4 regions of the Gottfriedia sp. NPDC057948 genome follow, and region 1 is predicted to be linked to each of the others. Evidence: predicted binding sites of a transcription regulator. Region 1 holds the regulator's gene; each other region holds the start of a gene.
The links. The regulator Rex, encoded in region 1, represses fermentation and respiration genes when NADH is low (regulators of the CRP and FNR family bind a similar motif). The targets are predictions, from matches to a motif close to TTGTGAAATATTTCACAA.
Positions count from the first base shown of each region.

Region 2: a site for Rex is predicted at 2,022-2,039, ahead of pflB (formate C-acetyltransferase). Genes of this name have one in related genera too.
Region 3: a site for Rex is predicted at 1,561-1,578, ahead of adhE (bifunctional acetaldehyde-CoA/alcohol dehydrogenase). Genes of this name have one in related genera too.
Region 4: a site for Rex is predicted at 1,123-1,140, ahead of ACFVRR_RS08775 (L-lactate dehydrogenase). Genes of this name have one in related genera too.

Region 1 covers NZ_JBHVPN010000031.1:3,884-7,085, forward strand. The annotation lists gene ACFVRR_RS23655 (ABC-F family ATP-binding cassette domain-containing protein) at 1-1,361, opposite strand, end outside; gene ACFVRR_RS23660 (redox-sensing transcriptional repressor Rex) at 1,523-2,149, shown strand; gene ACFVRR_RS23665 (CPBP family intramembrane glutamic endopeptidase) at 2,196-2,867, opposite strand; gene groES (co-chaperone GroES) at 3,142-3,202, shown strand, end outside.
Region 2 covers NZ_JBHVPN010000016.1:26,698-29,899, forward strand. The annotation lists gene pflB (formate C-acetyltransferase) at 1-1,907, opposite strand, end outside; gene ACFVRR_RS19200 (ATP-binding protein) at 2,293-3,186, shown strand.
Region 3 covers NZ_JBHVPN010000001.1:403,240-406,441, reverse strand. The annotation lists gene adhE (bifunctional acetaldehyde-CoA/alcohol dehydrogenase) at 1-1,415, opposite strand, end outside; gene ACFVRR_RS01810 (YitT family protein) at 2,017-2,628, shown strand; partial or broken gene ACFVRR_RS01805 (histidinol dehydrogenase) at 3,088-3,202, opposite strand, start outside.
Region 4 covers NZ_JBHVPN010000004.1:69,300-72,501, forward strand. The annotation lists gene ACFVRR_RS08760 (nucleotidyltransferase family protein) at 1-112, shown strand, start outside; gene rpmG (50S ribosomal protein L33) at 198-347, shown strand; gene ACFVRR_RS08770 (5-formyltetrahydrofolate cyclo-ligase) at 458-1,021, shown strand; gene ACFVRR_RS08775 (L-lactate dehydrogenase) at 1,217-2,176, shown strand; gene ACFVRR_RS08780 (M15 family metallopeptidase) at 2,305-3,072, shown strand; gene ACFVRR_RS08785 (YqgQ family protein) at 3,184-3,202, shown strand, end outside.

The DNA.
Region 1 (3,202 bases):
TTTTCTCCACCACTTAAAGAGGTAACAATTTTTGTCACGTCATCTCCAGAAAATAAAAAGTTCCCTAATATTGTTCGAATTTCTTGTTCGGGCTTTAATGGATAATCATCCCAAAGTTCGTCTAATACTCTTTTATTAGAAGTTAGTTTTGCTTGCTCTTGATCATAATATCCAACCGAAACGTTTGCACCAAAATCAATCGTTCCCTGTAATTTTTCTAAATCTCCTATAATCGTTTTAAGTAATGTCGATTTACCAACACCATTTGGACCGACTAAAGCAACACTATCGCCTCGATTCAGTACGAATCTCATCGGCTCATCAATTGTTGGGATACGATCATAGCCAATAAATAAATCTTGTACAGACAACACATCATTACCACTTTGTTTTTCAATTGTAAATGAAAAATTAGCCGAAGATTCGTCTCCAAGTGGCCTGTCTAATCGAACCATACGATCTAATTGTTTCCTACGACTTTGAGCTCTTTTGGTAGTTGAAGCACGCGCAATATTACGTTGCACAAAATCTTCAAGTTTAGAGATTTCATCTTGTTGCTTTTCGAACTGTTTTAACTCTTGTTCATATTGAGCTGCTTTTAGATCAAGGTACTTACTATAATTACCAACAAATCGTTGATGCTTATGATTAGATATTTCATAAACAATATTAACAACTTGATCAAGGAAATATCGATCGTGGGAAACGATTAATACAGCACCAGGGTATGACTGTAAGTAGCGCTCTAACCAACTTAGAGTGTCAATATCTAAATGGTTCGTAGGCTCATCCAGGATTAACAAATCAGGCTTTGTCAATAATAGCTTACCTAATGCCAGTCTCGTCTTTTGTCCACCGCTTAACGAAGAAATTTTTTTTTCGTAATCTTCATTACTAAAACCTAAACCACTAATTATTGAACGAATATCTGCTTCAAACTGGTAACCACCGTTTTCTTTGAAAGTATATTGAAGATGATCATATTCATTCATAACCTTGTCATAAACGGCTTGATTAGAGTAGACCTCCTCCCTAGTCATTTTAACTTCTAATTTTCTCATATTGTCCTGCATCTCTACTAAATGATTAAATACAGAATAATATTCTTCCCAAATCGTTTTATCGCTTTGTAAACCAGAGTTTTGGGCTAGGTAGCCTACAGTAACGTCTTTAGGTTTATTTATTTCACGGCCATCATAGGATATTTCGCCTGCTATGATTTTCAATAATGTAGATTTTCCCGCACCATTACGCCCAACAATGGCAACTCGATCACTCGTTTGAACTTCTAATTTTATATTTGAAAGTATAATGTCACTACCAAAATACTTTGAGACATTATTTACTTGTAAAAGAATCATGGATAACACCTCATTGCAAAATTTTTTATGTATGTAACTGTAGACTGTCAAAATTCTTAAATATAGTGTATATTTTACATTAGAACAAGTACTTTATTACTAAAATAAAGTCAAAATACACACCATAGTAAAAAGAATTACAGTAAGTGGGGGATTAAAAAATGGATTCGGAACAAATTAAAATTCCACAAGCTACTGCTAAACGTCTACCTTTATATTACCGTTTTATAAAGAATTTGTCTTTATCAGGTAAACAAAGAGTTTCTTCAGCAGAGTTAAGTGAAGCAGTAAAGGTAGATTCCGCTACAATCAGAAGAGATTTTTCATATTTTGGAGCACTTGGTAAAAAAGGTTATGGCTATAACGTAAACTATTTATTAACTTTTTTCTCGAAAGCGCTTAACCAGCATGAAGTTATGAAAGTTGCATTAATTGGTGTTGGTAATTTAGGAACTGCATTCTTACATTATAATTTTATAAAAAATAATAATACAAAAATTGAGATGGCATTTGATATTGATCCAAATAAAATCGGTACTGAAATAGGTGGAGTACCCGTTTATAATCTAGATAATCTAGAGGAAGTTATGAATGAAGATATTCAAATCGTTATTTTAACTGTTCCTGCACCTGTAGCACAATCAATAGCTGATCGATTAAATGGAAAAAATATTAGAGGAATCTTAAATTTCACACCTGCACGAATTAGTGTACCAGAACAAATTCGCATTCATCATATAGACTTAGCAGTTGAACTGCAAACATTGGCATATTTTTTACAACAATAAATTCATATCAAAATAAAAACCCCCAAAGAATTTGGGGGTTTTGGTTTTAATGTAAATTGATCTGCTGAAAAACAACAAAAGAGTTCATTAACATATGTGTTAAGATTGGTACCATAATTGAGTTTGTTCGTTTATACAGATAACAAAATACAAAACCGATTAAAAAGTATGATAAAAAGAAGGGCAAGTCACCGTGCATAAGCGAAAAGATCGCTGAACTAATTCCAGCAGAAATAATAAATGGTAAACGATTATATAGCCTTTTAAAAATAATACGACGAAAAATAATCTCTTCTAAAATGGGTGCAACTAAACTTGGGATGATAATAAAAGCCGGGTTAAGCTTAGCGATGTTTATGATATTTTGAGTATTTTCTGAGCCTTTATGTAAATCAAGTACATAAATTAAAATTAAATTACAGACAATTTGAGTTAGCATTGTTATGAAGTAACCTAAAATAACCCAATTTATTATTGTACGATAATTAGTTTTTAGGTTTTTAATTCCTTCATAAATTGGCTTATGTAATAAGATAAGTATGATAATTAATCCACTTATGAAACTAATACAACCCCATAATGCCACCGCTTCAAGAGAAGCTGTTTTCTGATCCACTCCAACGTATAAGTTACTATTTAATAAATAGGGCACCCCAAATACCGCTGAATATTGAAGAACGACATACGTTAATAAAATCCATAAATCTCTAGTTTTCAATACGATAGCTCCTTTGTGTTGATATTTTTCAGAACCCAAAGGTTTATAACAACACGTACATTATTTTACTCGTTTCTTTTGTTTCTTAAAAGAAATTTTCACTTTTTATTTTACTTTTGATTGTAAAGAAAAAAACTTATTAAATTTCGACAAGAAAAGTGCCTGCTTCGGGCTTGCAAAATTTTTTGATATTATTTAAACTAATAATTGTGTTAGCACTCAATATACATGAGTGCTAAAAAATAATGATTTGATTATTGAGGAGGTATTACACATGTTAAAGCCATTAGGTGATCGTGTTGTAATTGAGCTTGTTGAGTCTGAAGAAAAAACTG
Region 2 (3,202 bases), on a different contig from region 1:
CTTAATGATGCTAACGCTCCGTTTGTATCGCGTCCGTGTAATGGGTTAGCACCAGGGGCAAATGGCTCACCTGCTTTTCTTCCGTCTGGTGTATTACCTGTCTTTTTACCATATACAACATTTGACGTAATCGTTAGAACTGATGTGGTATGAATTGAATTACGATATGTTTTATGCTTTCTTACTTTAGCCATAAAGCTTTCAACAAGTTCAACAGCAATGTCATCAACAAGATCATCGTTGTTTCCGTATTTTGGATACTCTCCTTCAATTTCGAAATCAACGACAATACCATTCTCATCTCGAATTGTTTTAACTTTTGCATGTTTAATAGCAGATAATGAATCAGCACAAACTGACAAGCCAGCGATACCTGTTGCCATTGTACGTTTTATATTTGCATCATGTAGTGCCATTTCAATTCGTTCATAGCTATATTTATCATGCATATAGTGAATACAATTTAATGTATTAACGTATAAGCCTGCTAACCAATCTAATAAAACATCAAACTTAACTTTTACTTCTTCATAGTCAAGATACTCTGATGTAATCGGAGCATACATAGGTGCTACTTGTGCTTTCGACTTTTCATCTTTACCACCATTAATTGCATATAACAATGCTTTAGCTAGATTTGCACGTGCACCAAAGAATTGCATTTGTTTACCGATTGTCATAGCAGAAACGCAACATGCAATACCATAATCATCACCATATTCCGGACGCATGATATCATCATTTTCATATTGTATTGAGCTAGTTTTAATTGACATTTTAGCGCAATATTGCTTAAATCCGACTGGTAATTTCGCTGACCAAAGTACTGTTAAGTTAGGTTCTGGAGCCGGCCCTAAGTTATCTAATGTATTTAAAAAGCGGAACGAGTTTTTCGTTACAAGTGGACGACCATCTATTCCAATTCCACCGATTGATTCAGTTACCCATGTAGGATCACCAGAAAATAATTCATTATAATCAGGTGTACGAGCAAACATAACTAATCGTAGTTTCATTACAAAATGATCGACTAATTCTTGAGCCTCTTGTTCAGTTAAAGTATTTTCTTCAAGATCGCGTTCAATATATATATCTAAAAATGTCGATACTCGGCCTAAGCTCATTGCTGCTCCATTTTGCTCTTTTATTGCTGCTAAATAGCCAAAATATAACCATTGGAAAGCTTCTTTTGCATTTGTTGCAGGTCCAGCAATATCAAATCCATGTTTTGCAGCCATTTGTTTTAATTCATTTAATGCTCGGATTTGTTCATTTAGTTCTTCACGATCTCGTATTACTTCTTCTGACATAACACTTGTCATTTTATTTAATGTATCAATTTTATCTTTAATCAGTCGATCTACACCATATAATGCTACTCTTCTATAGTCACCTATAATTCTTCCACGACCATATGCATCAGGTAGACCTGTAATAACACCTGAACGTCTTGCTGCTTTCATTTCTGGTGTATAAGCATCAAATACGCCTTGATTATGTGTTTTTCGGTATTCTGAAAATATTTTGCTTATTTCTTCGTCAACTTTATATCCATAGGATTCACATGCTGCCTCAGCCATTCGAATCCCACCATATGGTTGTAATGATCGTTTAAAAGGTTTATCCGTTTGGAATCCAACAATTTGCTCTAATTCTTTCTCTAAGTAACCAGGTTCATGTGAAGTGATTGTAGATACGATTTTCGTATCCATATCTAAAACTCCGCCCTTTTGGCGTTCTTCTTTAGATAATTTAAGTACTATATCCCAAAGCTTGCTAGTTGCATCTGTTGGCCCAACAAGAAAAGATTCATCCCCAACATAAGATTTAACATTTTTTTGAATAAAGTTTCTTACATCAATCGATTTTTCCCATCGTCCAGTTTCAAATTGTCTCCATTGTTCCATCGTATTACTCCTCCTCTTCTGCATATAATACAGAAAGTTAATTAAGTATATAACAGATTACGTATTTAATTTATCACACGATGAACTGAAACTTTCACTTATATTATGAACATATTGTGAAATATTGAACAAAGTAATTAAGAAGTTAACTCATATAAACAACTAATTCTTTCCACTAAATTACAGTTGCTTCATATATATAGTAATTCACTCTGAAAACTTTCCAGTTAAACAACAAACTGTTATACTCAAAAGATAGTTACTGTATTAGCAAATTCACTAAAAAAGTGGACAAGACATTCACAATCCGGATATACGATAATACAATGGTTAATACAAAAATGAATAATCTCAAATTGAACAATGTTTCTTTAAAGGAGTAATTATGAATACAAAACTAAATCTTTCTAATTCGATTAATGAAAAATTAAATTTAATATATAATGAACAAATTCAAAAAGTTCTAAAAGAAGAGCAATTATTAATCGGAACAAAACAATATGTTTCTCAAGACACAACGATTTTAGAAGATGCTATTACTGCCCTTCTTCTTGGTAAAAATATATTATTAAAAGGACCAACAGGAAGTGGTAAAACGGTTTTAGCTGAGACTCTTTCAAAATTGCTTTATCAACCGATGCATAGCATAAACTGTTCAGTTGATTTAGATTTAGAAGGTATTGTTGGATACAACACAATTGCTTCTAATTCGAACGGATCTGAAGTAGTATTCATCGATGGACCTTTAATGAAAGCAATGAAAAAAGGTCATATTTTATACATCGATGAAATTAACATGGCTAAACCAGAAACATTACCATTACTACATGGTGCACTTGATTATCGAAAAATGATTACAAATCCATTTACTCAAGAAGTAGTTAAAGGTGACGAAAACTTTAGGGTAATCGCCGCAATAAATGAAGGATATGTAGGAACAAGCGAATTAAATGAAGCTTTAAAAAATCGCTTCATTATTATAGATGTTCCATACATTAACGGGGAATCATTACTTCAGTTATTAAAAGATGAATCTGAACTAAAAGATGAAGACCTACTAAAGAAATTCACAAGCTTTTCAAGTGATTTAATCCCATTAGCAAGTGAAGGCAGAATTAGTGAAGATGCAGCAAGTATTCGCGGTGTTCTTGACGCATGTGATTTATCTGTTCATATACCAGTACTTCGAGCAATTGAACGCACAATTATCGCTAAATTAAGTGATGACATTGAGCGTGAGACTGTTAGAGAACTAGCTGAAAGTTATTTTCTTTCTTGAAATGAGTGATGATTAA
Region 3 (3,202 bases), on a different contig from region 1:
TATTTTTCAAAATAAATTTTCGGTGGCAGTTTGACCCATTGCATATTCATATTTCTTCTTCCTAATTTTTTAATATTTAATAGGTGAACAGTTGTTACGTTTGTTGATACAGAGTTTTTACCGTGTGAACCACAGCCTAATGTAAGCGAAGGAATAAATGCGTTATATAAATCCCCAATTCCACCATGTGCTGAAGGAGCATTTGCAATAACTCGACAAGCTTTCATTCTTAGAGCAAATTCTTTTTGAATTTCTTCATTATTACTATGAATAACTGCCGAATGGCCTAATCCTCCTAGCTCTAACATTTCTTCACAACGTTTAAACCCTTCTTCTTTTCCATTTACTTCAATTGCAGCTAAAACTGGACTTAGTTTTTCTCTAGTTAAAGGTTCATTTGCGCCAACGCTTTCGCATTCAACGATAAGAATTTTTGTATCTACTGGGACATTTACCCCAGCTAATGCTGCTATTTCATATGCAGATTTACCAACAATATCACCATTTACAGCACATGTTGATTCATTTATAACAAGCTTTTCTAATTTCTTTTTATCTTGTTTTGTAGCAAAATAACAATTATTTGCTTTTAACTCTGCTTTCACTTCATCATAAATTTCTTTATCTACAATAACTGCTTGTTCAGATGCACAAATCATTCCATTATCAAATGTTTTTGATAGAATAAGATCATTTACTGCACACTTTATTTCTGCAGATTTCTCGATATAGCATGGTACATTACCAGGTCCAACCCCTAAAGCAGGTTTTCCTGTACTATATGCCGATTTAACCATACCAGCACCACCTGTTGCTAAAACAAGTGCTACTCCTTCATGATTCATTAAACACTTTGTTGCTTCAATTGAAGGGACTTCAATCCATTGTACGCAGTTTTCAGGTGCTCCAGCTTTTATTGCCGCATCACGAACGATTCTTGCTGCTTCTCTACTACATTTTTGTGCGGAAGGATGAAAAGCAAATATAATTGGGTTTCTTGTTTTAATCGCAATGATTGCTTTAAATAATGTTGTTGATGTCGGATTAGTAGTTGGAGTGACACCTGCAATTACCCCAACAGGTTCAGCAATTTCTGTTATGCCAGTTTGTTGATCTTCACTTATAATCCCAACTGTTTTATTATCTTTTATTGAATTCCATATATATTCTGTTGCAAAAATATTTTTAATTATTTTATCCTCATAGATTCCTCGCCCAGTTTCCTCAACTGCCATTTTAGCAAGTGGCATATGTTGATCCAAACCAGCTAAAACCATCGAATGTACAATTTCATTGATTTGTTCTTGATTAAAGCTTTCAAATTCTTTTAATGCTTTTTGTCCTTTAACGACTAAGTCATTCACCATTTCAGAAGCGTTACTAATTTCTTTTACAATTTTTTCTTGAACAGCCATTTGGCTCTCCTCCTCTGATGTTGGACATAAATTATCCAATTAGGATTCAAAACGTCCCATTTAATCAAATCATCTTGTGAAATATTTCACATTTTTGTTTACAAATATAATATATATCGTTTTAATTGAAAATGCTATGTCTTTTTTGTGAAATATTTCACATTTATATATATATATTTTAACTTTTTGTAGATTTTTGTTAATTCTTTTCTTTTTTCAAAAATTTCCGCATATGATAAAATTAGGAATAAGTTCTTGTAGAACTTTTTTCACCTGATAGATTTTTCTAACAAAACTGGTAAAAAGGACGTGTAACCATGATTGCTCGAAGGAGCATTTGGCAACGTAAAGACTTATCCTACACTTAGCAGTTTTAATTTAGAGAACCAAAAGAACTCTAAAATAAAACTGAAGGTAGGCGAAACTATGGTTGACAGGCGATTCTGTTATTTCTTCAATGATATATAGCTATGTAGTTAGAAAGCCAAAAAACTAACTACGAGCTCTATATGTACGTAGTTAGTTTATCAGCAGTACTTTTAACTACTAACTACGAAAAGAGGAAATAACAATGAGTAACAATCGTTTGGGTGAGACCTTAATGATTTTAATTGGTTCATTTATTTTAGCCACTACACTGTATCATTTTCATTATCAAAATAATTTAGCTGAAGGTGGATTTATTGGTATTGCTTTATTAGTAAAGAACGCACTAAATATATCACCTTCAATTACAACTTTGCTACTCGATATTCCAATTATCTTGTTCGCTGGACTGTATTTAGGTAGAAAATTATTAATCAATACTACCATCGGAGCCATCTCGTTTTCTGTTTTTTATTCTATAATAGAAAAAACATCTTCTAATATGACATTTAACTTCGGAAATCATCTTTGGATACCCGCTATTTTAGGTGGAATTTTCGCTGGACTTGGTTTAGGGTTAATTCTAAGAAGTGGTGGTGCAACTGGTGGAGATGATTTAATAACAATAATAATGAGCAAAAAATCAAAAATATCGATTGGTAAAGTATATTTTATTTTTGACTCTATCATTCTTCTTTGTTCACTATCTTACCTATCATGGAATGAAGTAGGATATACAATTCTTTCTGTTGCAATCTGTGCGAAAGTAACAGAATTGGTCTATGAAAGTAAATTTCAAAAAAAATCTGTTACAATTAAAACTAATGAAAAAAGATTACATGCTTAATGCATGTAATCTTTTTTACGTTGTAAAATTAGAGTTTCAATAAATTTGAGTTCAGATTGATTGAAAGCGCTTGTCATTCTAGGCACGAAGCCTGATGAGGAGCGGAGTTACCCTAGATGGTAATGAGCACCGCAAGACAGGCAAAGTAACGAAGAAAGCGGGCAGTCTGAACATGTTAATGCATGAAATCTTTTTTACGTTGTAAATTAGAGTTTCAAACCTTTTTTGATTCATAAAAATCGGTGAGCTCATTTAGAACATTTTCGGCAGCTAAATCGTAAAGACAATCTTTAAAAAGTATTGCCAGTCTTCGATAATCATTATATTTATCTAATAGCTCGTCCACAGATGAGGCTTCACCTATGTTTGTTTTCTTTACCTCTTCTTGCTTTTTAGCAAACTTAATTGTAAATGTACCTAGTTTTTCAAACATTGAACCGTAGAATTCATCAAAGTTCGATACGCTTACTAATTCTTCTTCTTCAGCGTCAACTTGAAGACCATCAAATTCTCGTAAGAGTTCATAAATAATGCTACTGTACTCATCATTTAAATAAATACTTTTTTCGATCCT
Region 4 (3,202 bases), on a different contig from region 1:
CGATCAAGGCAGTGTATTACATCATCAAGCTGTCTTTCAAAAATATACTCTGAATTATGAGAATAAGTTTGTACATAATTCAATAAAAAAAATATCAAAAGAAATACATTGAATCAATAAAAACTATGGAAATTATCGCGAAAGAATGTTATTATATACAAGTCTGATTATGTCACTATGTCAGGAGGGAAAATAAAATGCGCGTAAATATTACTTTAGCATGTACAGAATGCGGAGATCGTAACTACATCACTACTAAAAATAAACGTAATAACCCAGACCGTCTTGAGCTTAAAAAATATTGCCCAAGACTTAAAAAAGTTACAGTTCATCGCGAAACAAAGTAAACAGTAGGAATTTTCCTACTGTTTTTTTTATATCTAAATACTTATAATTTTAATTAGCATACATCATTTACTTTCGAAAACTAAGGTCCTGACCTAAGGAGGCCATTATTATGGAAAAAAAAGAAATTAGAAATTCTATGATGAAAAACTTGAAAAATATTTCAGCACCGGAAAGAGACGAAAAGTCAAAACAAATTATAGAAAAATTATTAAATACAGAAGAAATGAAGAGTGCAGATATAATAGCAACAACTATGCCAATGGAGTATGAAATAAATACTAAGTATTTAATCACTGCTTGTTGGAAATTGAATAAATCAGTTGTTGTCCCTAAATGCAACCATGAGACTAGAAAAATGCATTTTTACAAAATCAATTCATTTGATGATTTAAAGAAAGGTTATTTTGGAATACAAGAGCCGATAGAAGAAAAATGCGAGGAAATAAATAAAGAACTTATTGATTTAATAATTGTGCCTGGAGTAGCATATACAAAAAATGGTGAACGAATAGGATATGGTGGTGGTTATTATGATCGCTACTTAGAAGATTATAATAAACAACTTTTAGCCTTAGCTTATGACATTCAAATTATTGATGAATTACCAACCGAAAAACATGATATTAAGATGCCGTTGATTTTAACAGAGTCAAGAATAATAGAAGCGATGTAATAAGTGCATAATGTGACGCGATTTGTTTGAAAATAGGTAAGACTGAATTAGAGTCTAATTGAAAAAAATTAAATTTGTGCAGGACTAATATTGTAACAAATTTGTAAAAAGTTTCACAAACTTTGAGTGGAAATACATATATAATATAGAAGTCCCAATTACTTACACTTTTATAACACAAATGAGGTGGATATTATGTTACAAAAAGAAATAAATCGTGTCGCACTTATCGGAACAGGCGCAGTTGGAGCTAGTTATGCTTTTGGTATGTTAAATAAAGGTGTTGCTGAAGAATTAGTAATGATTGATTTAAATAAAGATAAAGCAGAAGGGGACGCAATGGATTTAAGTCATTGTCTACCTTTTGTAGATTCTAGAACAAAAATATGGGCTGGTGATTACAGTGATTGTAAAGATGCGAGATTAGTCGTCATTACAGCTGGTGCAGCTCAAAAGCCTGGAGAAACTCGTTTAGATTTAGTTGCAAAAAATTGCGCTATTTTTAAAGGGATTGTTGGAGAAATTATGGCTTCAGGATTTGACGGTATCTTTTTAATTGCCACAAATCCGGTAGATATTTTAACTTATGCAACTTGGAAATTTTCAGGATTACCAAAAGAAAGAGTAATCGGATCTGGAACAAGTTTAGATACTGCTCGTTTTAGATATATGCTTGGGGATTATTTTAATGTTGATGCAAGAAATATCCATGGGTATATTATCGGTGAACATGGTGATAGTGAACTACCAGTATGGTCTACAACAACTGTTGGTACGTCCCCTGTACACCATGTATTAAAGAAGAATCCAAAATACAGTCAAAGAGAGCTTGATGAAATCTTCTTAAATACACGTGACGCCGCATATCACATTATAAAGAAAAAAGGCGCAACATACTATGGAATTGGAATGGGCTTAGTTAGATTAACTAAAGCGATTCTAAAAAATGAAAATAGTATTATTACGGTTTCTGCATATTTAGATGGACAATATGGAGAACACGATATATATATTGGCGTACCAGCAGTAATTAATCGTGGTGGAATTCGAGAGGTTGTTGAACTAGATTTAAATGAATTAGAGCAACGTCAGTTTAAAAACTCCGTAGACACATTAAGAAAAACGATGGAACCTGTTTTGGGTAAAGAAAATTAAGTGATGATTTTTTTCAGAAGTTAAATCATGAGTTAATAAGACCTCTTTCTATTTGAAAGAGGTCTTATTGTATAGAATATTTGAAAAATGTGCCAACTTTTTATATTGTAAAAGTAACAAAAAGAATTATGGAGGTAATTTTGAAAAAAATAAATAGTAAGTACTCATGGGTATTAATAATAATATTCATTATTGGACTAGCTCTATTTTTTGGAAACCAAAGTTTTTTTAATAATCATCTAATAAAGACTAATGAGACTTCATTGAAATTTCCTAATTACGATGAAACAGCGATCGAAGCTGAAAATGGATTATTAGCTGTGACGAATCCTACATCTAATTTAGTATTAGTTAATAAAGAAAGAAAGCTACCAGATGGGTATGAACCGCAAGATCTAGTTTATCCGGTCGTTCCTTTACATGGAGTAAACAAAGATAAGACATTAATGAGGAAAGAGGCAGCTCATGCTTTAGAAAAATTATTTGAAAGAGCAGAAGCAGATGGCATAAAGCTGACTCCAGTTTCTGCATATCGCTCTTTTGATCGCCAAAAAAGCTTGTATAATTATTATGTACAAATTCATGGTGAAGATTGGACTCAATCTTTTAGTGCTGTTCCTGGTACAAGCGAACATCAAACAGGTTTAGCAATAGATGTATCATCTCCAAACTTCGGTAACAAGCTTGAACAAGGATTTGGAGAAACGAAAGAAGGAACTTGGCTTGCAGACCATGCACATGATTTTGGATTTATCATTCGTTATCCAGAGGACAAAGTCGATATTACTGAATACAATTATGAACCATGGCATATAAGATATCTCGGGATAAAATACGCTACATATTTATATAAAAATGATTTAGCTTTAGAAGAAGTAATGAAGCCTAAAAAATAATTAAAAATGCCTACAAAATAAATGGTTTGTTTGGTATTTCACATTGACGAGTAATCGTTTCCAACTTATACTTATTACATGTTTAGAAAGATAAAATAATAGGAGTTAAGTATGAAATCCGTATATGATA